Desulfovibrio desulfuricans: one gene and its partner. The protein of the gene in region 1 interacts with the protein of each later gene in a pairwise test. Links are inferred from orthologs where the notes say so. Each region holds a gene or a part of one and is shown on either strand. Other genes may lie near its edges. The genes, in order: ndk and NE637_RS09870.

Evidence for each region.
Region 2: the proteins of ndk (region 1) and NE637_RS09870 interact in binary tests that used the Escherichia coli proteins (3 or more experiments, as listed by UniProt). The link is inferred for Desulfovibrio desulfuricans from one-to-one orthologs.

Annotation. Positions count from the first base shown.
Region 1 is NZ_JANFYZ010000006.1:104,487-119,628, reverse strand. The notes cover bases 8,114-11,076. They hold ndk (nucleoside-diphosphate kinase), read right to left. Parts: upstream 9,822-11,076; coding sequence 9,405-9,821; downstream 8,114-9,404. Other genes in these bases: NE637_RS09205 (divergent polysaccharide deacetylase family protein), read right to left, coding at 9,824-11,076; proC (pyrroline-5-carboxylate reductase), read right to left, coding at 8,603-9,400; NE637_RS09220 (AMIN domain-containing protein), read left to right, coding at 8,114-8,455. Also shown: NE637_RS09265 (ATP-binding cassette domain-containing protein), read right to left, coding at 1-93; secretion protein HlyD, read right to left, coding at 90-1,085; NE637_RS09255 (DUF1254 domain-containing protein), read left to right, coding at 1,306-2,763; NE637_RS09250 (hypothetical protein), read left to right, coding at 2,786-3,328; NE637_RS09245 (SPOR domain-containing protein), read right to left, coding at 3,363-4,130; NE637_RS09240 (peptidoglycan glycosyltransferase), read left to right, coding at 4,373-5,368; hydrogenase nickel incorporation protein HypB, read right to left, coding at 5,481-6,146; NE637_RS09230 (hydrogenase maturation nickel metallochaperone HypA/HybF), read right to left, coding at 6,267-6,620; NE637_RS09225 (tetratricopeptide repeat protein), read left to right, coding at 6,690-7,673; more of NE637_RS09220, read left to right, coding at 7,715-8,113; more of NE637_RS09205, read right to left, coding at 11,077-11,239; NE637_RS09200 (S41 family peptidase), read right to left, coding at 11,289-12,617; NE637_RS09195 (rubrerythrin family protein), read right to left, coding at 13,020-13,514; NE637_RS09190 (cupin domain-containing protein), read left to right, coding at 13,680-14,228; NE637_RS09185 (YigZ family protein), read left to right, coding at 14,225-14,863; NE637_RS09180 (tetratricopeptide repeat protein), read right to left, coding at 15,027-15,142. UniProt on the Escherichia coli protein: Major role in the synthesis of nucleoside triphosphates other than ATP. The ATP gamma phosphate is transferred to the NDP beta phosphate via a ping-pong mechanism, using a phosphorylated active-site intermediate.
Region 2 is NZ_JANFYZ010000007.1:3,841-18,959, forward strand. The notes cover bases 1-2,940. They hold NE637_RS09870 (5-formyltetrahydrofolate cyclo-ligase), read right to left. Parts: upstream 1,879-2,940; coding sequence 1,123-1,878; downstream 1-1,122. Other genes in these bases: NE637_RS09865 (purine nucleoside phosphorylase YfiH/LACC1 family protein), read right to left, coding at 377-1,132; NE637_RS09875 (metallophosphoesterase), read left to right, coding at 1,918-2,604. In the rest of the region: NE637_RS09880 (Rne/Rng family ribonuclease), read left to right, coding at 2,945-5,836; NE637_RS09885 (epoxyqueuosine reductase QueH), read left to right, coding at 5,809-6,531; NE637_RS09895 (hypothetical protein), read right to left, coding at 6,912-8,282; NE637_RS09900 (helix-turn-helix transcriptional regulator), read left to right, coding at 8,452-8,664; NE637_RS09905 (hypothetical protein), read left to right, coding at 8,926-9,156; NE637_RS09910 (AAA family ATPase), read left to right, coding at 9,215-11,665; NE637_RS09915 (YagK/YfjJ domain-containing protein), read left to right, coding at 12,366-13,226; NE637_RS09920 (hypothetical protein), read left to right, coding at 13,337-13,615; NE637_RS09925 (sensor domain-containing protein), read left to right, coding at 14,038-15,119. UniProt on the Escherichia coli protein: Involved in the removal of 5-formyltetrahydrofolate.

The DNA of each region.
Region 1 (15,142 bases):
GTCCAGAGCGGTGACGGCCTCGCGCCCCTTGCCGAAGCGCATGACCAGCCCCTCCAGACAGACGGCCTGAGCATCGGGGGCGCGGCCGCTCATGGCGCGGGCGTATCCTGCAAAATGATGGTCACGGGCATGCCCTGCCGCATGACGTTTTCCGGATCCTGCGCCTGCACGCGCAGCCGATAGACCAGAGCCGTGCGCACCTCGCGCGTTTCAACGGTCTTGGGGGTAAATTCCGCCGTGGGCGAAATAAAGCCCACCGTGCCGGAAAAGCTTTTGCCAGGCGCCGCGTCCACCAGAATCTTCACAGGCATGCCGGGTTTGACGCGCCCCAGATTGGGTTCGTCCACATAGGCCCGCAGCCACAGGGGGTCGGTAAGGGTGAGGGTGTACACGGTCTGCCCGGCCTGCACTATGGCCCCGGCCTCGCGGGCGCGGGTGAGTACAATGCCCTTTTGCGGAGCGGCAAGCACGGCATCGCGCAACTGGATTTCCGCATGATTGAGGGCTGCGGCGGCAGCGGCCACAGCCGCTTTTTGCGCCAGCACTTCCTCTTCCCGGTAGCCGGAAAGCAGCATGTCCAGCTGGTCCTGATTGGAACGCAGCTTGGCGCTGGCCTCGCTGTACTGGGCGCGGGCGTTGTCCAGGTCTTTTTGCGAAATGGCGTTGGAAACGCGCATGGCCGCCACGCGGTTCAGGTTGATCTGCGCGTTTTCAGCCAGGGCGGCAGAGCCGCTCACCGCAGCGCGGGCCTGAGCAATTTCTTCCACGCGGTAGCCGCGCTCAAGACGCAACAGGGAGGCCTGCTGCCTTTCAAGTTCTGCGGCGGCCTGATCGCGCTGCTGAGTCAGCAGATCATCGTCAATCCGGGCCAGAGCCTGACCGGGGGCAACGGCATCGCCTTCGTCAACAAGCACACTTGCAATGCGCCCGTTAACGCGAAAGCTCAGGTCAACCTGCCGTATGTCCACATTGCCGTACAGCACAAGCTGATCGCCATCGTGCCGCAGCCAGTGCCACAACAGAAAAACAGCCAGCAGCACAACCAAAGCCGCGCCAAGGCCCAAAACCTTACGGGGGACAGCCATATTCCTCCCTGCTCGCAATCGCCGCAAGCGGTTGCCGCGCCAGACAGTTTTATGCCGGGGCCATGCGCCCCGCTGTCACCCAGAATAGCCAGTGGAGGGGGCCTTGTCCATGCTGCGCAGCACATGCAATAGAATAGTTGATTTCAGCGGGTTTGTGGTGCAAGCAAAAAGAGCGGAACTGCAATGCAGCGCTCAGACCTTTAACTATACCGGGGACATCATGACAAACCATTCGCCTGTTTTCAGCATCGCCAGGGTTATGAGGGTTACAGCGATGCTTGCACTCACCTTGATCCTGTACGCCCCGGTCAGCCCCGCCGCGCAACAGCCGAAAGAATTTCCCGATGCCGCTACGGTAGAAAGCATCGCTGCGCAAGGTTTTGTTTACGGCCTGCCCATAGTGATGCACTACGCAGTTACCTATGAATACTCCGTTGACACCAAATCCCCGCAGTACAAAGCGCCCTTCAACGCCCTGCGCAATGGGGCGCGGGTGTTCACCTACAAGGATACCGTGGTCATCACGCCCAACAGCGACACGCCCTACTCCTTTGCCTGCCTTGATCTGCGGGCCGAACCGGTGGTCATTACCGTGCCGAAGGATACGGACGGGCGGTATTTCAGCGTGCAGCTTGTAGACGCCAATACTTTCAACTTTGGCTACATCGGCAGCAGAACAACGGGCAACGGCGGGGGCAGCTATCTTGTCGCAGGGCCGGAATGGAAGGGCACAGCGCCCGCGGGCATGCGCGTGTTCCGCTCCAACGCGCAGTTTGCCATGGCACTGTTCCGCACCCAGTTGTTCAGCCCCGCAGATATTGAAAATGTGCTGAAATTCCAGACAGGCTACGCCGTAAAACCCCTCTCGGCCTTTTTGGGGCAGACGCCGCCCCCGGCGCTTCCCATGCCGCCCTTCCCCAACATCGGGCAGGATTTTGTAAAGCCGGAATTTTTTGATTATCTGGCCTTTGCGCTGCAATTTGCGCCAGCCGGGCCGGAAGAAGTCTCCATCCGCACCCAGCTTGCCAGTATTGGCGTGGTTGCAGGCAAACCCTTTGCATTTGATGCCCTGCCCAAGGATACACAGGCAGCAGTGCTGCGCGGTCTGCAAAAAGGCGCTGGCATGGTCGATGCCTCCGTCACAAGGCCGGGGCTTCGCGTGAACGGCTGGAAGATGAGTTCTCCCTTCGGCAACAGGGAGTTCTTTAACGGGGACTGGCTGTTGCGGGCAGCCGGGGCCAAGGCGGGCATTTACGGCAATGATGCCGAAGAAGCAGTATATCCCATGACCAAAACCCTGGCAGACGGCAGCCCGCTGGATGGCAGCAAGCACAAGTACCGCATGACCATTCCCGCCGGGCAGTACCCTCCGGCCAAGGCTTTCTGGTCTGTGACCATGTATGACGGCAATACCCAGTTGCTCATAAAAAATCCCATTGACCGCTACCTGATCAATTCGCCCATGCTGCCGGACATGAAAAAGAATCCCGATGGCTCGCTTACCATCCTGATCCAGCGCGATACCCCTGGCAAAGAGCACGAGAGTAACTGGCTGCCCGCGCCGGACGGCCCGATTTTTCTTGTAATGCGCCTGTACTGGCCTGAAACCGAAGGGCTCTCCGTGCTGCCGCTGGGCAAAGGAACCTGGCAGCCCCCCAAGGTGGAATTAAACGACTAAGCACGAAGCGCAAAAGGATCATATGACGTTTCATTTCACAGCGCGCCCTGCAATCTGGGCGGTCATGCATGCTGCCATCTGGCTGGCCCTGATGGCAGCAGCGCAGACCGCAAGGGCCGAGAACTACGGCTGGTTTTCACTGGAAGCGCCCCAGGGCTGGCAGGCCGAAGCCCCGTCAACCCTGGCGGGAGCCTGGGTGCTTGCGCTCACCGGGCCGGAAGAAGCCGTCCACGTGCGCATCATGGTGGGCAAAACCGCAGGGCCGCCGGATGCGGCGGATGTGGCAGGATTGCTGCGCGCCGCCGCCGGAGTGCGGGAGCCTGTGCGCAGGGCTGATGCCCAGTATGTTTTCAGAGGAAAAGACGCAATGGGAGTGGACACGGCCTGCATTGTGGGCGCGGATCCGCAGGCGGGCATATACATGGCCGTGCTGTGCAGTGGAGAAGTTGACCGCGCAGAAGACCTGCTGGCCGCGCTGCGCGGAGGATCAAACCCCGCCATGCTGCCCCTGCGGCATGCCGTACGCGGCAGTATTGAACCCCGTTTTCTGCCCGCTGCACAATAAACGGCAACGGACAGGCGGGGGAAAAGACAAAAGATTACTGTTGCAGCACTGGCTTGCGGCTGCGCTGAATGGGCTTGCCCAGTCCCATGCCTTCTGTGGAACGCAGCACCTCTGCGGCCCTGGCCTCATCGCCGCGCAACAGCACCAGCACCACATAGAGTTTGCCCGAGCGCTCCATCTTTGTACGCATTCCCCTGCCCTCCAGACGCTGACGCAAAGAGTCCACAGCGTCCGCATCCTTGAATGCCCCCACCTGAAACACATAATCGTACATTCCAGATGTCTGCGGCCTTGCAATGCCGCCCGGGGCCGCCTGCTGCCCTGCCGCGCCGCCCTGTGCGCCCCCTTGCGGTGCTGGCGCAACCCCGGCCTGAGCCACGCCGGCAGGTTTGGGCTGCACCGGCGTCATGGGCGGCAAGGGTTTGAGCGGGGCATCGCCCGTGGCGGCATCGTTGCGCAGCACTCTGGCAAAACGCAATTCCTCGGCGGCCAGCACTTTTTGCTTGGGTTCGCTTGCTCCATCATCTGCGCCGGAGCCTTGATCGCCGCCCACGACATGCGAATCATCGTCCGGCGTGGTTGCGGATGAAGGGGCGCTTGCCCCAGACGTGCCCGACCTGACCGCAATGGGTTGCGGGTGCGCCTTCCAGTAGGCCCTGCCGCTCATAACCCCGCCAAGGTATGCCAGCACCACTGCCGCCACCACCAGAAAGCCCACCGCCAGCAAGGATGAAGGGCGCAGGCACAGGCATTTTTTATCATTTGCCTGGTCCGATGAAGGCTGACGGGTAGCAGGAGGCATGGAATCTCCGGATGTTGGGGTTTGCTGCGATAATCATGCGCAGAGAGGGACAGAAAGAACGTTGGCGCGGGCAACCATATCAATGCATGGCGCTGGCGTAAAGTACGCCAGTAATCCGCACGACAGATCACCGCAAACATTGATCTATATAGCCTTTTGCAACCAGAGCTGCCGTGGCCGCTTGCGGGCCTGCCCTGCGCTCTGCTATCATGCTGACACAAGTTGCAAACATGGAGTACGCCATGATCAAGGATGTATGGTTTCTTCGCATATACGCGGCCATCTGTCTTGTGCTGGCCGGAGCGATCGTTGCTGGCGCGGCCTCTGCCGCCCATATAGCAAAACCCGGCCCTGAACCGCAAATCCTCACCATCGTTAACGCCACAGGCGAGGATATTCTGAGCATGGGCTTTCAGACCGGCCGCAGTATGCATTTTGTGCGGTTCGACATGCCCCCCGCTAGTCGGGACGACATTGAAAACCCCGGCTCGGTCGCCAACCTGCGTGTGGACACAGGCCTTGCCCTGTGGATTTTCAAGGATGTGCCGCTGGCCAAGGCGCAAAGCGTGACCCTGCGCATGGGCGAAAAGCCATTGCTGGAACTCGCTTTTTCCAAGGGCGAGCAGCAACGCCTGACGGGCGAAGTGCAAAGCCTGCTGCCGGGGCCGGATGCCGGGCCGGTCTGCGCGCTTGACCGTTTTCGCCCCGGCATGCCCATGAAGGACGTTTGCACCCTGCTGAGCGCCACGCCGCAACGTGACGATAACGATGCAGTGCTTGCCAGCCTTGGCTTTGCGGGCATGGTCTGGGCCGCGCGGCTTGAGCCTGCCCAGCGCGGGGAAAAGCCTTCAAGCAAGACGCCCCTTGTGCTTGACCACATGGAACTGCGCCGCAAGCTGGACCAGGAAACCCTGGACAAACTGCTGAACGCCCTTTACGAGCAAAAATACAGCCCCTGGCAGGCCGAATTGCCGGGGCTGGATATCAACTTTACCCAAATGCCGTCCATGGATCTGAACAAGCAGAAGGACATGCTGCGGCAGGTGCTTGAGTACTTCATGTCTGCCAGCAAGGGCGAAGCAACCATCATGCTCGCGCCTACAGAAATGCTGCCCAAGCTTGCGGATGCCGATGCCCCGAGCAGCGACGTGCAGCTATTCACCATCACCCTGCGCCCGGCTTCAAAAAATCTTGTGGTGGATGTTGCCGCCTATCAGGAAAACGAAGAATCAAGATAAATTATCGGTATAATATTCCAGTGCCTGTCCGCTGGACGGCCTGAACGTAAGAAGGCATCCTCAGCCAAAAGCCGGGGATGCCTTCTTGAATTTTCGATCAGGCCGGGGCTGTTTAAAGCCTGCCTTCCTTCTTGGCGGCGCGCATGCTCCGCAGCCAGTTGTACCAGCCTTCAAGGCCATCGCCTTTGCGGCAGGAAACCTCAAAGATATCCAGATCCTTATTGAGCTTTGTGGCAAAATTGCGGGCGCGCGCAAGGTCAAAATCCACGTAGGGCAGCAGGTCGACCTTGTTGAGCACCATTGCCTTGGCAAGGTTGAACAGCAGGGGGTACTTTTCCGGCTTGTCGTCACCTTCGGCAACGCTCAACAGGGCGACCTTGGCGTCTTCGCCGCAGTCAAATTCCACTGGGCACACCAGGTTGCCCACGTTTTCAATAAAAAGAATATCCACGCCGGTGAGGTCAAGGCTTTCCAGCGAGGTAAGGATCATGTTGCTGTCGAGGTGGCAGCCGCCGTCTGTATTGATCTGCACGGCCTGCGCGCCTGTGGCGGCAACGCGGCGGGCATCGTTATCTGTCTGTAGGTCGCCTTCCACCACCGCCATGCGGAATTCTCCGGCCAGATCACTCAGGGTGCGTTCCAGCAGGGTGGTTTTGCCCGCGCCGGGCGAGCTGATGAGATTCAGCGACAATATTCCCTTTTCTGTAAGCAGCCGACGCACGTTATCGGCCATTTTTTCGTTGGCTTCCAATACATTGCGAACCACAGGAATTTGCATTCAATTCTCCTTGCTTGCCGCCGGTGCGGCGTGGTCATGAGCCAGAAAGATAAGACAAAGGCGAAGACGGCAGTGAAAGGAGCAAACCAGCCCCCCTGAAGAATCAGAGGGGCAAAGGGGTTAGCTGGCTTCCAGACGGTTGAGATACAGCTCCCTGCCCTGCTCAACCACATGCCCGAACTGCTCGCCGCAATCGGGGCACGGCAGCCAGAGTGCATCCTGCCCCTCCCCGCCAAAAACTTTACCGCAGGCGGAGCAGCGCAGCCGTAGCGGAAGCTCGGTAAGCTCCAGGCGCGCGCCTTCGTGCGGGGTACCCTGCACCATGACTTCAAAACAGAATTGCAGCGACTCGGGCACAACACCTGAAAGCGAGCCGTACGTGACGTTCACAACTTCCAGACGAGTGCAGCCCTGACGGGCTATTTCATCCTCAGCCATCTGCAACAGGCTTTGTGCTATGGACATTTCGTGCATGGGGTCATGCTAGCCCAAACACCCGGCCCCGTAAAGGCCAGAAGCGAATCTTGCTATTCGGCGCAAATAATGTACATTTTGTTCATGCGTCGCTCAAAATTTTCTGGCGTCTTCTCATTCTCTGCCGACTGGACAGAGAGCCGCAGCAAAACGCACTACTTCGTCTGGGAGCTTCCAGACGGAGCCTTTGCGGTGCAGGAACTCAACGCCGCGTTCCAGCCTGTGGCAGAGGTGGAGCGCATAAACGCAAAAACCTTTTCCCAGTCATTCAAGGCAGAGCACAATATTTTGGCGATGCCTGTGATCACGCCGGATCTCAGCCATTTTGAATCCGCCCCGCCCGCACCAGCGCCCCAACACCCGGATGCTGCGGCAGAACAGCCTGCCCGCAAAGCGAGCGCACCCAAGGCCAAAACAGGGAGCGCGCCGCTCCAGACGCTTTCAAAGGCCAAGCTGCCAGATTCCGTGGAAGTGGTCCCCGAGCAGCCCGATATGGGGCTTATTCCCTTTCCTTCCCGCACCGCCACCGGCGTCACCGCTGTTCGCTATGATGAAGGCCCCACGCCTGCTGCCGCTACCACAGCCGCTGCCGCGCCCAAGAGGGCCTACGACCTTGAAGCCGCCCGCAAGGCCAAGGTTGTGGAGTCAAAGCTGCGGGAGACTTTTCGCCAGACATTGCTGCGCCTCAAACGCCCGCGCGAGCGCAAGGCAGCACTGCTTGCCCTTGAGCAACTGGCGCAGACCAAGGACGGCATCATACCCGCCCACAAGCATATGTTCCGTGATTTTGGCGTACGTCTGCGCCAGAATTCCCAGCCCGACCTCGCCCTGCTTTTTTCACGCAAGGCAGTGGAACTGGCCCCCGAGGACGATCACGCCCACTTCAACCTGGCGCGCATTCTCTGTTCGCTTGGCCTGTATGACGAAGCCGCCACCCACATCGGCACGGCTTTGAGCATGTCCAGCGGAGAGCCTCTCTACTTCAAGCTGTTGGAACACATCCGCGAACTCAAACGGACGCGCGGCGCAGGCAAGCCCACGCCCCAGCGCTGAGCCGCTGTTCCAACCCAAGTCATTGGCAGGAGCCTTTTGGCATGAACAAAGTAATTCTCGGTCTTCTAGTGGCAGTGTGCGTTCTGGGCATGGCGCTTATCATGCTCAATGAACGTATGCGCAAGCCTGAACCAGCAAACCCCGCAGGCATTATCGCGCCTGTCACCTCCCCGGATGCGGCCCCGCCCGCCGATGCTGGCAACCAGTCCGCCACATCTCCTTCCCTGCATCTGCCCCCGCAGACCCAGAGTGGCATTCCTGATCTCAACGCCAGCGGCGAAGCCCCGGCCCGTGCGCCCATCCCCAGCCTTAAGCCGGAGGAAAAGAGCGCCCCGACAAGCAATGTAGCCGCGGCCGAACCTCAGCCAGCCGTTGCCAAGCCCGTAGTGCAGCCCAAACCTGCGACCCCGGTCACAGAAAAAACAGCGCCAGCGGCAGAACCCGCCAAGGAGAAAGCCGCCAAGGCCGCGCCGCAGCACAAGAACATCACCAAGTTTGTGGTTCTTGCACGCGATAAGGGCGCAACAGTGCGCCTCGTGGGTGCTGCGCCCATTGTCTACAAAAACATGCAACTCAGCGGCCCTGAACGTCTGGTTATTGATCTGGACGGCAAGTGGCAGGTCAAGGCGCCCGGCGTGCCCAAGAACCCTGCGGTGACCAACGTGCGCATTGGCAAGGGCGACGACAAAACGCGCATTGTCATTGACCTGACGGGCAAGATTCAGCCCAAGTTCACGCTTTCAAAGGATGGGCACACCCTGGACATCCGCCTGGATCACTAGGGCATGACAGGGCGGCCCACGCCGCCCCGGCATCATCAGTATCTCCCAGATAGAGAAACCGGCTGTTGTTAACAACAGCCGGTTTTTATTTTCATGCCCTGTCAGGCGCAATGGTAAGCATCGGGCCAACAGCAGCGGGTGCAGGCCTCAGCTTTCCATTTCCTTGCCGCGCGCGTTGGCGGCCAGCACGGATTCCACCAGCAAGCCTGCAAGGCCTGCGCGGTCAAGCACGTTCACGCCCGCTATAGTCACCCCGCCGGGCGAGCAGACATCGTCACGCAACTGCATGATCGGCGAGGTGCTCTGCTCGGCCATTTTGGCGCATCCGCCAAAAAGGGCAGTAACCATCTCGCGCGATTCTTTATGCTGAAAACCGAGGGTAACGCCAGCCTGAACCAGCCCCTGCATCATGGCAAACACGTAGGCAGGCCCTGCCCCGATAAGAGCTGTGAACGCCGTGAACTTGCTTTCCGGCAGTTCCACGCACACGCCCAACGCGCCGAACAAAGCCTGAATGTCGGCCTTGCTGGTATCGGACAGGTCAGGATCGTCAAAGCAGAGGGCGAACACGCCCATGCCCACAAGGGCCGGGGTGTTGGGCATGCAGCGCACCACAGGACAACGCCCTTCAACTGCCGCAGTGAGGCGCTGAAGGCTCACGCCAGCAGCTACGGAAACCAGGGTTTTCCCGGCTGTCAGCTCTGGGCGCATCTGCGCAAGCACCTCTGCCGCCTGATAGGGTTTAACGCCCAGCACCAGCACGTCGGCGGCCTGCGCCACGGCCTGGGGACTTTCCATCACGCGCACGCCAAGCTCTTCAAGCGGGCGCATGCGTGAAGCGGTTCTGTTGAAACCGCACAGTTCGTAGCCGCCCTTGCGGGCAAGCCCGGCCATGATGGCCCCACCCATGTTGCCGCATCCGACACAGCCGATTTTGAGCGCCATAATATTACTCCGTTATTTCCAGACCGCTGAAGAAGTAGCCTATTTCAAAAGCCGCGGTTTCAGCGGCGTCCGAGCCGTGAACAGCATTGGCTTCCAGGCTTTGGCCATACTTGTGACGCAAGGTGCCGGGCTCTGCCTGAGCCGGATTGGTGGCCCCCATGAGGGCGCGCCAGCGGGGCACCGCGTCTTCGCCGCGCAATACAACGCAAACCACCGGGCCGGAAGACATGTAGTCGGTCAGGCTGTCAAAAAAGGGGCGCTCGCTGTGGACGGCATAAAAGCCCGCAGCCTGAGCCTTGGAAAGGCGCAAGCGCTTGAGAGCCACTATTTTGAGGCCGGAAGCTTCCATGGCAGCCAGAATTTCCCCGGTCAGATTGCGCGAAACTGCGTCAGGCTTGATAATGGCGAAAGTGGATTGCATGCTTACTCCTTTTCCATGTTGTTGTTAGCAGGATAAGAACGCGCCGCAACGGCGGCTCCGTCCTGGGCCAGTTTCCAGAGTACGCGCCGCAAGGGCACCACCGCCACGCCGTCCTTGTCCTGCCAGTCGCGCAGAGCGCGCAGGGTTTCAGGATAAGGATGGCCAATGGCCACAGCCATGCCTTGAGCGCGGACGCGGGCTGCCGCCGCGTCCAGCGCAGACAGAATGGCCGCAGTGTCGCGGCGCGTATCCAGAAAAACATCGCGTGCAAGGCCGACCAGCCCCGCCTCTCTGGCTGCAAGTGCCAGCTGGGGGTCTGGGCGCGTCACACTGTCGAGCACGGCGAGCCCTCGCCCGCCAAGCATGCTGCACAGTGTTCTGCACAGCGAAATATCACCAGTAAAAGCTGACCCCATGTGGTTGTTGAGGCCAATGACCGAGGGCAAAATCCGCAGATTTTCCTCAAGTACGGTCTGCACCTCCTGCGCGCTCATACTGGTGAGCAGCGCTCCGGGGCCAGGGTCCGGCCTGCCATGCAAGGCCCGAGGCAGGGCCTCCATGGGCTGGTGCAACAGGCAATCAAGCCGACTGGTTAACGCTATCCCGGCTGTTTCCTGCGCATGCGGCGACCTCGGCCAGATGGCCAGAGTCACTGGAAACGGCAACGAGGCAAGAGCTTCTGCGGATTCGAGCCTCTGGCCCATGTCATCAATGACAATAGCCAGGGCCTCTGGCGGCAGAGGTTGGGCCAAATCTGAAAGCTGCCCCTCCCGACCAGGAAAGCTAACAACATAGTATACCAGATGATTGAGTAGGACTTCAAGCGTTCCTTGCGGCGTCCAGCGCACCTCGGTGCGCACTCCTGCCCTTTCCAGAGCCGGATTTTGATCGCGCAGCCCCTGAAGCAGAGCCAGCCCAAGGCGCAGGGGCGCGCAGGGGCCGCTGACGATGACCTGCCGCAGATCTGCCGTGCTGGCGTATGTAGCGGCATATGCCGCCTGCTCTGCGGAAGCAGCGGGAATGTGAGGAATGGTTGCCCCGGAGGGCAATTGCGAAGTTTCGACAGGCAAATTTTCTTGCAAGGGAAGCTGCTGCCACTGCGCCTGAGGTAAGGCCAGCGGGAGTGTACGCGCAAGCAACGCGTCCACACTTTCCAGAGCCAGCGCCCTGTCAAAGCCCAACCCGCCGTCATGTGCGCCTGATGGTTTGTGGGCAACCGCAAAGGGCAAAGCCGCGCCCGAGGCAGCCGTCGGCTTCCGGGTCGGGGCTTCCAGTTGCCAATAAACCCAGCAGGATATGGCAAGGCTACATAAAAGCCACAGCAAGCCGCCCACGGCAAGCTGCGCAGACGCAGACAGCCCCCCGGCGAACCGCAAGGGCCCGGCCAGAAGGCTGTCTGATAACTTTGTGTCGCGCAAAGGCAACACCCTGTTTATTCCTGCCCGCCCGCCTTACGCGGTTACGGGGTTAATTCCTGATTTCCCGCATCTTGGGGAGGCTCTTGACCATTTGCAGGGCCATGCGCAACTGGTTGTCGCGCGCGAGCTGCTCGGCGGCATCTTCCTTGCTGTTCTTGGCCTTGGAAGATTTTTTGTCCTTGCCGTTTTCGATGTGACGGTTCAGATCCTGCTCGCGCACCATAAGGCGGGAGTTATCCTTGTCGTCCGTGCGGGGGGCTTCAAACGGCACTTCCACATCAGGCACAACGCCTTCGGCCTGAATGGAGCTGCCGTTGGGCGTGTAGTACAGGGCAACCGTAAGCTTGAGGCCGGAGCCGTCAGAAAGCGGGATAATGTTCTGCACGGATCCCTTGCCGAATGAACGCTCACCCACTGTGAGGGCGCGCTTCTGGTCGCGCAGGGCGCCAGCCACGATTTCAGAAGCGGAGGCGGAGCCGGCGTTGATCAGCACAACCATGGGGGCGTGGATATCATCGCCCTGCTTTTTGGCTTCGTACACGCGGTCAGTATTGTCGCGCCGTCCCTTGATGGAAACGATGACGCCCTTGTCGAGGAACGTGTCAGAAACGCTCACAGCCTGATCAAGCAGCCCGCCGGGGTTATTGCGCAGGTCAAGCACGATCCCCTTGATGCCGCCGGAATTCTTGGTTTCCTTTTCTGCCGCCTTAAGAGCGTCGCGCAGTTCTTCGGTGGTGCGCTCAGAAAAACGCGTGAGGCGAATCCAGTAATACCCGTCCTCGAGCTTCTTGGACTTCACGCTGATAAGCGGAATGGCATCGCGCACAAGGCGGACAGTCTGCGGGGCCTTGGCATCGCTGTGCAGGATGGCAAGCTCCACCTCCGAGCCCTTGGGGCCACGGATGCGGGAAACAACTTCCTGCAACGAGAGTTCCTGCGCGGGCTGCCCGTTGATGGACAGAATAATGTCGCCAGATTTGAGCCCGGCCCGATAGGCGGGGGTGTCCTCAATGGGAGTCACCACCGTAACCTGACCGTTCTCCATGGAAATTTCTATGCCAATACCAAAGAACTCGCCGGAGGTGGTCTCCTGCATTTCTTTGTATTCTTCGGCGTTCATAAAGGTGGAGTGCGGGTCAAGGCCCTGAAGCATGCCTTTGACCGCGCCATTGATAAGGTCGCCCTGCGTCACATCACGCACGTAATAACGCTCCACCAGATCAAGAACCTGGCTGAAGCGCTTGAGCGCATCAAACTTACTGGGGGCTTCCTTGGACGTTTCCTTTTTTTCGGCGCACTGGGGAGCGCCCGGCAGGGCGACCACGCCGCCCACGGCAAGCAGAAGCACAAGAAGGCTAAGACGGACAAGAAGACGCATAACAACGATCTCCACGCGGACGTAATGAACGAACACAGCGCCACAAGCAAAAAGCCGCAACGCAGGGGGTGCTGCAACGCCAGCCAATGGAGGGGCCGCGCACCAGCCGGATAGTGCCCCTTTTCATGCTAAATTGCAAATCAAAAAGGCGCGTGTTGCGCCTTGCAGGCCATTCCGCCAAGGTGCGGACGCGCATCTTTCCGTATGCGCCGAAGTATTGCCCCACTCTCCATGCAACATGCGCCGGGGAAACTGCTGCATCAACATATCAGTTTCCTCCGGCGCATATCGAGCGCATCAAGACGTTCCAGGCTTTCAGACAGAACAGCTATTGCCTGTCTGGGGCAAGCCCGGTCATGCAGGTTTTATCCGCAATATGCCGCATGCGCCGCACAGGCCGAGCTAGTCTTCAACCTTGAAGAAAGCTGCCGCGCCGCCGCCGCACACAGGACACGCGTCACAGGGGCCTTCGTGGGTATAGCCGCAAACCTTGCACACGTAATAATCGGTGGCGGGCAGAGCGGCGGGATTTTCCAGAGCCTTTTGGTAAAGCTTGGCGTGGATTTCTTCCACCTGATTGGCAAAGTCAAAATACTTGGCAACGGCGCTCTGGCCTTCGGCCTGGGCCTGTTTGATCATGTCGGGGTACATGGTGGTGAATTCGTAGGTTTCACCTTCGATGGCCGACTTGAGGTTGGCCATGGTGTTTCCGATTTTGCCAGCATTCTTGAGGTGGGTATGAGCGTGAACGGTTTCAGCAGCCGCAGCAGCGCGGAACAGCTTGGCAACCTGATGCATGCCTTCCTTGTCGGCAGCGGCAGCAAAGGCAAGGTACTTGCGGTTGGCCTGGGATTCACCGGCAAAGGCCGCCATCAGATTTTCTTGTGTGGTGCTCATTGGTATTCTCCTCGATGAAGTTATTGTTTTTATCAGGAACAATTCCTGATTAAAGAATTCTCACTGCCTTGTAAAGCATTTTTTTACAAAAAATTATTTTTGCAGGCCCGCCCTTTAGCCCTTGATACCGTTGCGCAGAACGCTATGACAAGCTAAAAGGAACCTATGAACGCCCAAGAAATCATATCCCATTTCGGCATGCGGCCCCACCCCGAAGGGGGGTTCTATCACCGCACATACGAAGCTCCGCAAATTCTTACGGCGGATGAAATGCCCTGTGGTTTTATAGGGCCAAGACCCGTATCTACAGCCATCCTTTTTCTGCTTGAGCAGGGTCAATATTCACGTTTGCACCGCATCAGGCAGGATGAACTGTGGCATTTCCACCTTGGCGGCCCCTTGCGCCTGGCCTGTATTGATACACACGGGCAACCGCGCGAAGTGATCCTTGGCCCGAATATTATGGCGGGGCAACACGTGCAGTTTACCATTCCCGGCGGCTGCTGGTTTGGCGCAACGCCTGCGCCAGGCAGCGAGTTTGCACTTGTGGGCTGCACGGTTTCACCGGGCTTTGATATGGAAGACCTGCGCCTGGGCCAGCCGGAAGAGCTGACCCTGCGCTACCCCAATGCAAAAGACTGCATACGCGAATTCTGCCCACCTCTGAACGACGCCCAGCGCGCCGCCTGTAGAAGATGCGGTGACGACGAATGACGCGCTATGCCGTGCCTGATGTTGCGCCGCAACACCCGCACTGCACAGAAATCGTTATCCGCCGCAGCCGCTTTCTGACCCAGTGCGCCCATACGCCGGATGCGGCAACAGCGCGGGCCTTTGTGGAACAGGTGCGGCGCAAGCACGCCGATGCAACGCACAACTGCTGGGCATATGCCGCTGGCGCGCCGGGGAATACGGCGCAGATCGGTTCGTCAGACGATGGAGAACCCCACGGCACTGCTGGCAGGCCCATGCTGCAAATTGTGCTGCACAGCGGCATTGGCGAATTGTGCGTGGTGGTGAGCCGCTGGTTTGGCGGCGTCAAGCTTGGCACAGGCGGCCTTGTGCGGGCCTATCAGGACAGTGTGCGCGAAAATCTGGCCGATCTGCCCGTGAGGCAGCGTGTGCCGGAAACCAGTTTGCAGCTTACCGTTGCCTACGCGCACCTTGATGCCCTGCGCCGCATGTTGCCAACGTACGAAGCCCGCCTTGAAAGTGAAGACTATCAGGCTGAGGCCAGATTGCAACTGCGTTTGCCCGCCGAACACGTGGAGGCCTTTCAGGTTGCGCTGGCAGGCGTAAGCAATGGCGCGGCCCTTTGCAGTGAGCTTGCGGACAGCGACACCGCCTGAGACAATATTTTTTTGTGCGTTTACAGCCTATCGGTATATGCCGGTGGGCTTTTTTGTTTTGAATTACTCATTTTGAACCTTACCCCCATCAGCCCCCAATAACAGTCAGGGCCGCCGGATTTCTCCAGCGGCCCTGACGGACATTCATCATACGGGGTGCGGCTTAGACGCCCTTGGCCTTAAGCTCTTCGAGGAAGCCTTCCGGCACTTCAAATCCCAGAGCCTGCGCCTTTTTGGCGGATTCTGCGGCGTCGGCGTACTGTTCCATTTCAAACTGCG
Region 2 (15,119 bases), on another replicon or contig:
TGGCTGACCTCAGGGGTCAGACCCTTGCCCAGTGGCGGCCTGCGCCGCGCGAGCATAAAAAAAGCCTCTTCCACTCGTGGTGGAAGAGGCCCGTATTTCCTCTGTCCTGCCGGCAAAAACCCGTTGCCGTGGGGCGGCCAATGCCGCACCGTGGTGCCGTCATTCCATGACTGCGCACCTTGGGGCATGGCAGGTCTTCCGGCTTGGTTCCCCTGCTCCGGCCTTCCCGTTTCCAGTGGCGCAATATGGAGCAAGGTTAAGAACCTTACGGCGGCGGGTCCGCTCCCGTTTTTCACGGGATTCCCTTTTCAAGCCGGTCTACCCGGCTACCAATGCCGCCAACACTCTAGGCGCGGCCCTGCGGCCTGTCAATGGCTCAGGCTGCTATCCACACAAGGCTGGCCTGACGGCCCGAGCGTCTGGCGCAGCGGTAGGAAAAAAACTGCTCGTTGTTGCTGGCGGTGCAGATGTCCAGCCCGTAGATATTGCGCGGCAAAAGACCCGCGCGCTCAAGCTGGTGCCGCGTGAGGCCCCACAAATCCATGGTTTTGCTGCTGGCGTCAAACCAGGGCAGGTAGGGGTCGCCCCACTCCTTGTCAAAATTGACAAATTCCGCCTTGCCCGGCCCGAGGCTGGGGCCGCGCACTGCCAGCAGATCGCGCGGTTCAAGACCATAACGCTCGCAGAAGCGGGCTACGCCCGTGATGGGGAAATCGCAGCGGTTGCCCCGCCAGCCCGCATGCATGGCGGCGATATACGCGCCGCTTTTGTGGGCAATAAGGATGGGCTGGCAGTCTGCCGTTTTAATAAGCAGACCAAGGCCGGGACGCGCTGTGGCCATGCCGTCGCCTTCCGCCGTGACGGGCGTTTCGCAGGCCACGGCCTCCGGCTCAAAAACAAAACCGTCGCCGTGCACCTGCATCAGTTCGGCCCAGGCGGTCATGCCTTGCGGGCGCAGGCCTTCCAGCAGGCTGCGGCGGTTGGCAATGACGTGTTCGGGGTTATCCTGCACGGTAAAAGCAATGTTGCCGCCGCCAAACTCGCCAAGGCTCACGCCTCCGGCGCGGGTCTGAAAGGCGCAACGCACCTGCGGAACACCGGGGAAAACAAAGGGAATATAGCTTACAGACACAGCATACGCTCTTCAGTACATATGTAGTTGACCCGCTGGTCCCAGGGGGCCAGGGGCAGGGATTCCACAAGCTGAAATTCAAAACACAGGCCCACGCGGGGGCAGGTGAATCCTTTTTCCAGAAAGCGGTCGTAATAGCCGCCGCCATAGCCCAACCGCCCGCCAGCGAGATCAAAGGCCACGCCGGGCAGGAGCGCAAGATCGGGGGCAAGTGGGTGTGCTTCCCCCGCGCCGCTGCCGCCCGCTGCTTCCGGCCCGAAACCGGGCAGGGAATCGTGCGGTTCAAGCAGGCCGAGAGGGCCGGGCCGCAACTGATCCGGGCCGCTGCAGGCCACAAAATCCATAAATCCCGGTTCGCTGCGCCGCACACGCGGCAGCCACACAAGCACACCGGCCTGCCACGCTGCGCGCAGCAGGGCCTGCGTGCCAAGCTCGCCCCTGACGCCCACATAGAGGGCCACGGAGCGGGCATTCTTCCACAGGGCGGATTCCATCAGCCTGCTCTGCGCCGCCTCGCTGCGGATTTCGGCCAACTGGGGCGACTGCTCCGCCCGCAGACGGCGCATAACTTTACGCACATCGTTTCTGGCCTGAGCCGTAGCATCGGACAACTCGCCAGAAAGATTGCCCGCCAAACTCGTTGGCGGAGCATCCGGCTGATTCACTGACTGGCTGGGCGGCACAGGCGCGGGGGGCGTGGCATTGGAGGGCAAGCGGCTCTTTCCTTGTGGTGCAATGTGTGGCATTCTCAACACCTGCGCCACTGTAACAAAGGAAGCAATACCATGCCAAGCGCCGACTCTCAGGATTTTCTCTGGATCGCCGTGGGCGACATCCACGACGAGCCTGAACGTTTTGCCCAGATACCGGAACTCTCGCAGGCTGACGGCATTATCGTTACCGGCGACCTGACCATCACCGGCGGCGTCAAGCAGGCAGAGCTGGTCATGAACGCCCTGTGCGTCCACGACATCCCCGTGCTGGCCCAGATCGGCAACATGGACAGGCCTGAAGTCGACCAGTGGCTGAGCGAAAAAGGCTGGAACCTCCACGCCGTCACCCGTGAGCTTACGCCCGAAATCGCCATTTTTGGAGTTGGGGCCTCCACATTTACGCCTTTTGGCACGCCGAGCGAATTTCCGGAATCCGCATTCTCCGCGTGGCTTGAAACCTGCTGGCAAAAAGCCCGCCACTATCCGCACAGCGTGCTTGTTTCGCACAATCCGCCCAAGGATACCGCCTGCGACATGATCCCCGGCGGCATTCATGTAGGCTCCACTGCCGTGCGCGAATTTCTGGAAGAAGCCCAGCCGGACATATGCCTGTGCGGGCATATCCACGAATCGCGCGCCATGGACCGCGTGGGACGCACCCTTGTGGTCAACCCCGGCATGCTGGCGCAGGGCGGCTACGTGCTGCTGCGCTCCAATTCGGGCCAGCTCTCCGCCGAACTCAAGATGCTTGAAGACTGATTTTCGCCTGCCGCATCTGCCGGAACGCATTGCAAGGATGCACTTCGGCGGATGCGGCCCTTGCCCCAGCTCCGCGCCCGCCTCAACAATTTTTCTTCTGCCTCCGCAGCATGTTATAATGACATGATGCAGCCTTGCCTCCCGCATTTTCCCGCCCCGCCCCTGCCCGCTTGCATATTTTCAAAAAAAACGTACTCTCCAAAAAGCGGATTAGCATGCTGCCGCCTTCGCGCGCCTTGTTGGCGCTGCGGCGGAGCAAATACGGCACATTCCCGTAAGTGCATGGCATGCTGGCTGAAATTTTCGCGGAGGCTCAGCGCCCCGCAGCAAAAGGATTTTCATGACCATAGACCAAGACACCCCCGTGGCCGCTTCACAGCCAGCCACGGATGCATCGTCGCAGGAAGTTTCCAAACCCAAACGTTCAACCACAACACGCATCAAAGCCAAACCAGCCTCTGGCAAAACAGCTTCCGGCAAGGCTGCGTCCAAATCCTCCGAGTCAACGCCCGCCAAGGATTCTTCTGATTCTAAAGGCGCTTCCGATTCCAAGGCCGCCCAGGCCGAATCAGCTTCATCCAAGACCACGGCAGCAAAAGCCGCCGCCACTGCCAAGGCCGCAGGCCGCAGCGCGGGCAAAACAGCAAAGACGACTACCGCCAGGGCCAAAAAATCGGCCGACGCCTCCAAAGAAATTTCTGGCAGCACGGCAGATGCCGTAGCGCCCAAGTCAGCTGCGACCCCTGCTGCTGAGGCCCCAAAAACTGCTGGCAAGGCTGCTGGCAAAACGGCAAGCAAATCTTCTGCCAAAACCCCTGCCAAGGCTGCGGGCAAGACTGCTGGCAAAGCCGCAACGCCCCGCAAGGGCAAGGCCGCAGAAGCCAACGCGCCGGAATCCACTGCCACGGCCAAAGCTTCCGAAGCGTCTGAGGGTTCCAGGCAGGAAGCCACACAGCAAAAATCTGCCGCTCCCCAAAAGCCTGCCTCAAAGGCTCCCAAAGGTCGGCCCGCAAAAGCAGCGGCAAAAAGCACGGCTCAGGCAACTGCGCAGACCATTGACGCAACGCCTGCAGACACAGCCCCCAAGGCCGCGAGCCTCGCAGCAGACAAACCCGCGGTTTCTGCGGCTCTCACGAGCCCGGCCCCTGTGGCACAAGCCCATGTAAAAGCGGCTGAGCCGAGCGCAAATCTGGCGTCGGAACAAATTTCAGACAAGCCCGCAGACGCAACGCCGCGCCAGAACGCCCCCGCATCGGAACGTGGGCAAAGCCCCAGACAGGCTGCTGACCAAAACGCGAGCCAAAACACAAGCCGGGCCGCAAGCCAGCCCACGGACAAGGCCGCCGATACACCTGCCGTCCAGGCGGAACAGGGTGCAGAACAGGCCGCTGAAAGCGGTTCTGCCCAGGCATCTGGCGAGGCCGCTGCCGGGGATGGCCCGCGCCGCAAGAACAGGCGTGGACGTCGTGGCGGGCGTGGCCGCAACCGCAAAAAAGAGCTGAACGGGCAGGATGGCGCGCAAACCGCCGAGGACCAGGCCAGCATGGCCCCCCTCGACGATGATGACGCTCTTGATCTGGTCGATGATGCACCAGAACAGGCCAGCCGTGCGCAGAATACGCGCCCCCAGAACGCCCCCAGGCAAAGCAAGCCCGCCAAACAGGCCAAGCCTCAGCAGCAGCAACAACAGCAGAACAAGCCTGAAAACGGCAAGCCTGCCGAAAACAGCAAATCCGCTGAGGGCAACAAGCCCGCCAATGCTGGCAAGGCTCCTGCCGAAGCCCCCAAGGGCAAGCGGCGCATGTTCATCAGCGTGCTGCCCGGCGAACAGGTAGAAGTAGCCCTGGCTGAAGACGGCCAGTTGCTGGAATACTATCTGGACATGCTGCACCAGCGCAAAATCAAGGGCAATATTTACAAGGGTGTCATCCACAACATCGACACCAACCTTCAGGCCGCCTTTGTCAGCTACGGCGCGGGCAAGAACGGATTCCTCCAGATTGACGAGGTGCATCCCGAATACTGGCTGGCCCACCACGAACCCTCCAAGGGCAAGAAGTTTCCGCCCATCCAGAAGGTGCTGAAAGCCGGTCAGGAAGTGCTGGTGCAGGTGGTCAAAGAACCCACCGGCAGCAAGGGCGCGTTTTTGACCACATGGCTTTCCCTTGCCGGGCGCTTCCTTGTGCTTACGCCGGGGCAGGATCAGATCGGCGTTTCCCGCAAGGTGGATGACGACGACGAGCGTTCGCGCCTGCGTGAAATGATGAACGGCATTGACCCCGGTCAGGGGCTTGGCGTCATTGTGCGCACTGTCAGCGCCGGAACCACCAAGACGACGCTCAAGAATGATTTGCAGTATCTCAAGCGTGTCTGGCGCGATATCCGCAAAAAGGCCACCGAGGTTTCCGCCCCGACCCTTATCTATCAGGAGCCGGGCCTTTCAGAGCGTGCCGTGCGCGACTATCTGACCGAGGACGTGTGCGAAATCTGGGTTGATAATGACGAAGTGGCGCAGAGCGTGCGCGACACGGTGAACCTGCTGTTCCCTCGCCGCAAGGATCTTGTGCGGGTGCACACAGACATGCGCACGCCCATGTGGGAGCGCTTTAATCTGCGCCGCCAGCTGGAGCAGATTTATTCGCGCGAGGTGCTGCTGCCCTCTGGCGGACGCTTGGTGTTTGACCAGACAGAAGCCCTCATGGCCATCGATATCAACTCGGGCAAAATTTCCGGCAAGGGCAACTTTGAGGCCATGGCTCACAAAACCAATATGGAAGCTGCGGAAGCCATTGCACGCCACCTCAAGCTGCGCGACATCGGCGGCCAGGTGGTTATCGACTTCATTGAAATGCGCGACAAAAAACATGTGCTTGAAGTGGAAAAAACCCTGCGCACAGCCATGAAGAACGACCGTGCCCGGCACGATGTTGCCCGCATGAGTTCCTTTGGCCTGCTGGAACTGGTGCGCCAGCGCACTGGCTCCTCGGCTTTGGCTATCTCGCTGGAGCCTTGCCCCGCCTGCGGCGGCACAGGCATGCGCCGCAATATTGAATGGCAGGCATTGCAGGCCCTGCGCGAACTGCGCCGCATGGTCAGCGCTGAACCCAAGGAAAAATGCGTATACCCGGCAAGCCCGGAACTGGCCCTCTATCTGCTGAACCACAAGCGCGACACCCTGCGCGAGATTGAGCAGGATTATGGTAAATGTCTGGAAATAATGGTTCGTCCTTAGAATACGGCATGGCAGCCGGGGAGCAAACCCCGGCTGCTTTTTCTGCACAGCACTCCCCCGCTGACTCCGCACCCGCAGGCTCTGCTCTGGCAGGCTCCATTGATGCTGCACCCGCAAATCCCTTGCCCGCCAACAGCCTGCTACTGCATGTCTGCTGCGGCCCGTGCGCCGTCATGCCCATCACGCGCCTGCTGGACGAAGGCTTTGCCGTAACCGCATGGTTCATGAATCCCAACATTCAGCCGCTGGCAGAATATCTGCGCCGCCGCGAGGCCGCCGGACAATGCGCCGAACGTCTGGGCGTGCCAATCATTTACGCCGATGAAACCTGGGACATCACCAACTGGCTGCGCGCTGTGGCGGGGCGCGACACGCCGCCCGCCCGTTGCGCCTATTGCTGCGAAAGCCGCATGCAGGCAGCGTTTGCCTTTGCGCGGCAGCAGGGCTTTGCCTGGGTGAGCAGCAGCCTGCTCTACTCGCGCTATCAGCCCCACGAGGTCATCAAGGCCGCAGGTGAGCAACTGGCGGCTCAGGAGGGCGCGCCGGGCTTTGCCTATCGCGACTTTCGCGCGGACTGGCAGGAAGGCATCGACCGCTCAAAGGCCATGGAGCTCTACCGCCAGCCCTACTGCGGCTGCGTTTACAGCGAGGCGGAGCGCTACCAGAAAAAACTTTTGCGGTGCATCAAGGGTTGAGCAAAAAAATTTTGCAATTTTCGCTTGACCTTGCCCCTGATTTTCCGTAAACACTTCCTTGCCTGAACGATCCCCGATAGCTCAATTGGCAGAGCGGGTGACTGTTAATCACTAGGTTGGCGGTTCAAGTCCGTCTCGGGGAGCCAAAAGAAATCAAGCCCTTACAGCTAATCACTGTGAGGGCTTTTTTCGTTGGGCTACCACCGGGCTACCACCACTGAAAAAGGGGTCGACACCAAAGACAGGGCAAGCCCTTTCCGGGGGCAGCATTTCCAACAGATTTCTAAACAATTCTACCGCTATTCGAGCACTACAAGCGTGCTGGAGGTGGAGGGATTGTCCCTCCCCCTAAAAAATCTTCCTGCATATCAAGACGAACGTTATTCTCCTGCATAAAACGTTGCTAGCTGTTCGAGCATGTCTTTTACAATTGACTCCTTATCTATGCACTTGTTATTCCCCTTACCTTTCCATACTTTGGCTGCAATAAAAGGAATTTTATTATCCCCAGCTATCTTCTTAAAGCCCATTAGATTTCGGCTTACAAAAGTTTCGCTATTACCTTTGTCTTTACTATGGTCCCACACTTCTGGATCTATCTCTGCCCATGTAAGGCCTTCAACCGCCAACATATACGCTTTCACTATCTTTAGATTCTCTTCATTGTCCTTATAAATTTCCTTCAATTCTTTACAACGATCTAGCATGTACTGTTTGGGGTCATCAGAGATGGATTTTTTCGCTACGTCATATTCGAGGACGGTACAAATCTCATTTTCATCAAACATCAGCCTCTCTAGGTAACTGAAAAATTCTTTCCGAACTTCTTCTTCATCTTCAAAAAAATGGAAACGCTTTTTGTATTCATCAAAATCAAAAATAAAAAAGTCCATCTCATGACTTAGTGGCTTTGAATACGACAAGTCTTCCTTGTTAAAATAATCAATAGCGCATTGGTGTAAATAAACACGATGGTATTCGCAGTCACGCAAATAGGAATCTTTTCTCTTTAGTTTGTATTCATCAACAACTTGTTTACATGTTCTATTTATAAATGGATCAATTTTTTCAACTTGTATTACATTACTGTCATATCGAGACAACACAAACTTATTGTTTCCAAAGCTGTCTTGCTCTTTTTCTATACACAACGTTGTTGCACAATTCTTTATGCATCCATTACCGTGCCCATTCAATTCAAGATATTCAAGATAGATCTCACCCTCCTCTTCCTTCACCTCAAAAAATACCTGCCCATTTCCATATAGCCTGACAACCTCACTACCGATGCCAGCAGGACGAGAGAGAGGATTAACCGTCAGGTTGTTGTAATAAATTACATACTCACTATCACAAAACTTAATCTGCATTTCCCTGATATTTTGCAGCCGTTGAGTTGTATTTTCTATTGAAGCCTTAAGAATTGCTTCCATAAATTTATTTTTATGGCGCGTACTGTTTTCCTGCTTACCGGAATAAGTAAGTTTTTTATCAACATATACACTAAAATCTTCAGTTGCCTTTTTACTGATTGCAATGATGCCAGTGGTCTTGTGTGGCGTTATAGTAAAGATTGTATTTCCAAAATACTTAAATTTTGTGTTGCACTGGCTCGAAGCCAAAATCTGATGCCAATTTTCAAAGCGGTAGGCTGCCAACCTCCCGGCGTGGCAAAGTTCTGCCAGCTTCAGCAGCGGAATGCTTAATTTTTCGCAAACCTGCCTCCCCGATAGACGTTTTGAAAGCCCCATCTCACTAGCTCCAAGCTGATGGTAAGTTCACTGCAAGCGATATTTCGCACAACACGCCGCAATAACACAATAAATTATTTAGACACCTCTTCAAATGAAAGTAAAATGACAGTGCTTTAACAAGCACCGGATGCTACTATGCAAGCAACATTGAAAGGAGGTGATGAAAATGTCTGTGGCAAATGTCCAATTAAGGCCAAATCAGTGGCTTACTGAAAAACAGGTTGAAGCCCTCACTGGCATAAGCAGATCGACTCTTCAGAAGCAACGGTTCAAAGGAACAGGTTTTCCATATGTAAAAATTGGCGCTCGTCTTGTCCGCTATTCCGAGGCAGAAGTCGTCAACTACATGCAATCGCGTCAGATCGCCCCCGATGCTTAGAACGTAGCGGCTCTCCCTCCCATCGGCAAGGGTCGGAATGAGAGTAAATTAAATAACACAGGCTAGAAGTCAAAAGAATTAAGCCCAAACTCTCTGCCAATTGAATAGACAACCTTGGAAAGGACGGCGAGCCAATGTCGCGTCGTTCCCGTGGTTATCAATAAGACTTCGGCTCTTGACAGACTTGCCACTCACTTTTTGCGGAAACGCCACCCCATAACCACCCCAGTAAAATTGGGAGTGCTATTTTGGAAAACTCAGATGTCAAATATGAAACCTACCGCACCGCTTAGCAAGAACATTGCTAGTGATCAAAGCTATGATACGAAAATGATGAACTCCGAGATGCGTGATGCGCTTTCCGAGTTTAAAGAAGAAGTACACAGCATATTGCAGCTTCCCCCTGAAGATATGGCTAAAATCGACCATATCGAATGTCGGCTGGACTGGAAGCCTGTGTTGACCACCCGCCTTTACCCCAAAAAATCCTAGATGATGAATGCCAGGAGAAGCAGGGTGACACCTGTTTCTCCTGGCACTGGAGGAAACAATGGCTTTTGATTATAGAGAGATGGTCAAGGAGGCGACTGAAACAGGCCAACCAGTCACCAGAGTTCGCCAGCTCGTTTGTCATGACAATATTCCTGCCTCGGTTGCCGGAAAAACTATTGATACCACGGCAACGGTTGTGCCTTCACACGACCATTCACAAAAACCTCCTTTTGACGTGCTTGACTATGCTAGGCGATGGAAGCTGCCGCCTTCCCATACCCTGCACACTGTTTCTGCAAACAAAAAAGACCATCCTTTCGAGATAACCCCGAAAAAGGTGGCTGAGATCGTACAGCAATTGGATCGCTCCGGCATTCCTGCATGCATGATGGACAGCCAGCAGGCTGCCTTCTATGTATCGCTGGTCGGCTACGAGTTTACTTCCCTGAACGGCTGGACGAAAATCAGAATCATCCGTGCCGTTGGCGGCAATGATGCTGATGCCAAGTTTTGGCAGTCTCATTCACGCTTGGAAGATTTCTTGCCGTGGGTCGTGAAAAAGCTGAATCGTGGCCCTGTAATTTCAGCCTTGGTTCTGGGAAAACTGATGTGTCTGAAGCCGGAATTTTGTTATAGCGCATTTCCTGAAGCCACCCAGCAGAGGGCTCAGTACTCGAAGGAAGCTCAAGTTGAGGATGCAACCCCGAAGGGCATCGTTGTGGGTGCCATCAACTTCAAACGTCTACATATGGACATTCAGCGGGATCTAGACGACTCCATAATGCAGGCGGTGTGCCATTACTCTGATGGTAAAAATGACATATTTGCTCTCGCAGTCCGCGTTACTGGCGAGCAGGGCAAAGATTCACTAAAGATTGGCATGAAAGCCTCCGTTGCGCATCTGCTGTCACGTGATATGATTGTTCGCCACCCCAAAGCCTCCGTGCTCATCTGCGTGGACATCAAAGTGGCTATTTCTTTTCGGGATGCAGCGCGTGAGGGACATGTTTTTGAACGAACTGGTGTGATTGTGTCGGGCTTTGCCGGTGGAGAAGAAACCCCAAAAGGCCTTCTGCTCAGTGATGTGGCTGGGCATTCCGTAACCATCGTATCCACTCCTGGGCAAAAAGGCTGGGATGGGGTTGACCTGCTGATCAAACGCTGCCTTGAGAATGGTGCTACTGACGTGAATGTTTATCCATGGCCCATAGTGCAAGGGGGTGTTCCGGATATTTCCTCATATAAGCCGGAAATGCAGGATAACGTGCTTGCCAAGACGACTAACCTTGACACGCTGGAATTGCCTTCACAACTGGTTGCCCGCATCAGGCGCGAGGCCATTCCGATTGAAGATATGGCATCATGGAAAAAGAACGTGCTGCTCCTTGAAAAAGCCCCTATATGCATAGAAGGAGAACAATCCTGCCAGACGGATTTTGAAATTGTCACGTTCGAGATGCTGCCCGATGTCGTTCCTAGAGAGGATGACGTCCCTGTGGCCGTGAGGCAAATGTTTACTCCGCAGTATACCACCTTGATTTGGGGGGCTTCAAATGCGGGAAAAAGCTGGCTGGGTATTGAACTGGCAACATCTTTGACCACGGGAACACCCTACCTCTATTTTACAGCCTCTGCTCCTTGTACGCTGTGCTATCTTGATGGCGAGGTCGGCTCTGACTTTAAGCCTAGGGTAAATCAGCTTCTGCAGGGGCGTGAAGAATTTCTTCCTCTTCTGAACAAAAACCTCTTTGTGATTTCTGCCAAGGGTGGGCTTAATATTCTTGACGGAGAAACGCAGAAAATCCTCATAGGCAAGCTGCAAAAATCTGGGGTCAAATGCATAGTCATCGACAATCTGCTTTCCCTCGCCCCGACAGCTTCAAAAAGTAATTCCACCCCGTTCTTTGATTTTATCCACAGGATAGAAAAGCTTGGTATTGGCGTCATTGTGCTGCACCATGCCGGTAAAACAGGCAAAGATTTCAAGGGGCCTGTAGATCTTGCCAGCCTGTGCCAGAATGTCATTCACCTTGAAGGCCGTGATCAGCTTGAAAAGGAAATAAGTAAAGACGATGAAGGCAATGATGAACCGTTAAGTCAGGATCTGACCGAGGCCCTTGAAGGCGATGGTCCTGTGGTACGAATGACCATTGAAAAATGCAAAATTGCCCCGGAGCTTGAACGCCGGAAGATGGTGTACAAACTGCCTGTTGGCGGAATCTGGGAATTTGTTGAAGGGGAGATGCCCACACCTACCAGAAAGAGTTCAGATTCTCCTATCGTTGAAGGTACACCAAAAAATTTCCCCGTTGATTCTACACCGTTGCCACCTGATGCCCAGAAGTTGCTTGATACCATGAATAAAGGCCAATCCTACAGCCGGAGCGATCTTGAAAAGATCACTGGGTTCACGACAAAAAAAACTCTCAATGTGCTGAAATCTCTGTTGGAAATCAACCGTGTTTCCCAAAAGGGAGAAGGCAAAAGCACCTATTACTTCAAATCATGACCATGTTATGGCGGCAGTAGTTTTGAGAAGTCGTTGGTGTCATAGCCGCATATACAACGAAAGTGCCTTCCATATGGGAGGCACTTTTGTTCTGTTGTGCCGGTTCAGGCCCAGTTGCGTTTCCAATGCTGTCCATGTCCATGTCATTTACTTTGCCATGTCCATGCCTTTTGCGCGCCTTTTTTGAGTACGATGCGTGTCCACAAACTGCGCCTTTTCAATATGTCGATAAATATCAACTTGATAAGCTAGTCAGATTTGCCTGAAAAACCATTACTGACAGAAAAGGCATAGCGGATAGTGAGTGGAGAAATTGGAGAGGTAGCCCTATATTAGTGGTCAGTCAGATGTGCCCCTCGTTTTGTTCTCGAAAAATTTCCCTCAGTGATCTGCACAAAACGATACCACCTACAACAAAGGCCAGGAAGCTATGCTCCATAGCATGGTTGCAATTGCACACTTTGTCGCAGTCACAACTTTGTCGCAATTTTGCACGCAAGTAAATTCAGCGCATTTCATGCGAAATCATCTTTGATAACTACGGTTATGCGCAAAAATAGACCCCGGTTATTGGTAGTAAGAAAGAATATAGATAATAGACCAATACTGTTCAATAGCATAGGCACAAGGCAATGACATGTAAAATAATACAACGACTGTAATACACATGAATACACTAAACTCACGGAGATAAATCAACATGCGCAGCAAGATAATCAAAGATACAAAGTACAGAGGTTATTCCCTTTTTGAATCAGAAAAGACTAAAGATGGCTTCTACAAGACAACAATCGACCAATTGATTGATATGGCAGAACGCATGGCAGCTAAACATTCTAAGGTGCTTGCAATCAGAATTGACGTCCATAGCCCTCAAGGCTCAGACACCTATTTGACTAGCAGAGATATTACAAGAATCATTGAAAACACGAAGAGAAACATCAATAATCGGCACAAGCATGGAAAGAATGTTCCCGATATTCAATCTATCTGGACCCAGGAACAAACGTGTATGTCTGAGCACCCTCACTATCACCTTCAAATTTCGTGCAATGGTAATGCCATCAAGAATGGCTACGGCATTTTCCATGAGTTAAACAACCAAGTCAGTAGGCACCTTAAAACTGACGACGGTAAGAACAATCAGGGCCTCGTCCACTATTGCGAAAGCAACAAGGGTGCTGGCTTGTTCATAGACCGCAATTCCCCTGACTTCGAAAGCCAGCGGGATGAGGCCGTTCGCATGGGCAGTTATATTGCGAAGTGTTCAGGCAAAGAATCTCTTCCTAAAGGTAGCCGGGTTTCGTCCTCTTCGTTGAAAGGCCTGGGCTCGCGCAACTTGCAGCAAAACAACGTCGGTGTAGCTTCCCCTCCGCAAGAAACAGAAACAGCAGAACATTTCATCGACGACCGGTTTCGTAATGATCACCACCGTCAGCACGACATCTCCAATGTACCTTCGTCTGCTCCAGTTTCAAAAAGCACTGACGACGAAAGTGCGATTGAAGAGATGCTTAAACGCGATTGGGAGCTTTACCGGGACAGTGACCGCGATGCTTGAGCCAACTCGTTACATAGCGGCAAAGGGCTATATTTTCAGCGCTGCCGTACTAATACTATGCATTCCTTCCGCTACCATTATCGGCCCACAGCACATCGCAAGAGGTACCCATGCAACAAAAATCCCCACACATCGATTCAGTATTTACCCAAGGCTTCGTTACGGAAGACTTTTTCAAAGCTCTTGAACGCGAGCTGCCCCCTATGGTCTCGCGGGCTGAAGCATCACGTGCCACTGGCGGGCTTATCTCTGCCAAAACGCTCAGCAACAACGACGCCCTTCATATCGGTCCATGTGGAAAGATACGGGTTGGTTCCAAGGTTGGCTATACACGTGAATCGTTTATCGCCTATCTGCGAAGCAAACTGAAAACATACACGCTGCAATAGCCCCCAGAGGGGTATCGCCATACAGCGATACCCCTCTGCTAAACAAGCTTAATGCACATACGGAAAGGATTCGACAATAAGCAGCCTTAACAGACCTATTCAAACCGATGAGAAAGGCGCTGGATATGTTGAAAGAGCATCTGCTGCGCATCCTGCGCAGATGAGAGTCCATATTGCCGAACGCCAAGCTCGGAGGGCTCAATAGCCTTTTCCAGGCCGCCCGTTCACTAGCCAGGGGCATCGCAACGTAAAAGCATTTATCCCTCTATCTATCTGATCGGCGCTTCCATCAAGGAGCTACTAGTCACATAAGAAATACATAGTCAATGTCGAAGCCACAGACTTTTTGTTTCCCCATTGTGTTTTGCACATAAATGGTGTAAACTAAAGCCTTCATAGATGAAATATTTGCGAGGTCAGTCATGTATCACCACATGTTGCACATTTTTCTGCACTGTACTGATGCATTGCTTGAGTCCTCGTTGCGTCGTGCCAGCGCGCATCCCGGCTTTACTCACGTCATAACAGCCGCCTGCGAATCCAAATGCGGGCAGGACGCGACGGCCTTGCCCAACCTCGCTGAGGCCGACATCGTGCTGCTTGATGGGACAGCTCTTGCACAGTTGCCTGCCATGCGCAAAGCCGCAAAAAGCGGTGCGCAGTTTATTCTTGTGGATGACGGGGCAAGGGAGCCGACAGTAGAACTATTGTCCCTGCTTGATCATCTCTGGCCTGTATCAGCCAGTGCCAGTCGGTATGACTTCTACGTGGCGCGGCTGCTGGATGCCGTACGGCAGCGCAGAGAGCACGAACTCACCACCCAGCACTTTGAAACAATCATAAACCTGACTAGCGACCTTGTATGGGTCAAGGACGCCAAGGGCTCACACGTCAAGGTGAACAAGGCTTTTTGCCGCCTTGTGGGCAAAAGCCGTCAGCTTGTTGAGGGACGCGGCCACTATTTTATCTGGGATCTTGAGCCGGAAGAATACGCTCAGGGCGAATTTGTCTGTCTTGAAACAGACCAGATTGTTATGAATTCGGGCGAGCCGGGCGAGTTTGACGAGGTGATCAAGGCCCCACAGGGAATGCGCCAGTTCAAAACTCGCAAGGCACCGCTCTTCAATGCAGATGGCAGTATCATGGGAACCGTGGGCATTGCCCATGATGTGACAGACCTTGCAAACATGACGGCAGAGCTTGATCTTGTACTGCAAAGCATTCCGTATCCGGTCATGATTCTTGACTCAAACAAGCATATCGTCAATTTCAACGATCGGTTCAAAAAACTCTTTGGCATTGGCTCCACCGACTACATTGCTGGTGAGTCGCGCGATGTTCTGCGTCAGCGCGCAGTGGAACGCCTGGGGTTTTCCCGCAACGGCAGGCATGTGGTCATGCGCTCAGTCGTAGACGGTCTCGAAAAGCACATTGATATGTACGAAAGCGAGATTTTAGATATTTTTAAAAATGTTATAGGTATGATCTGCATTTATCGCGATGT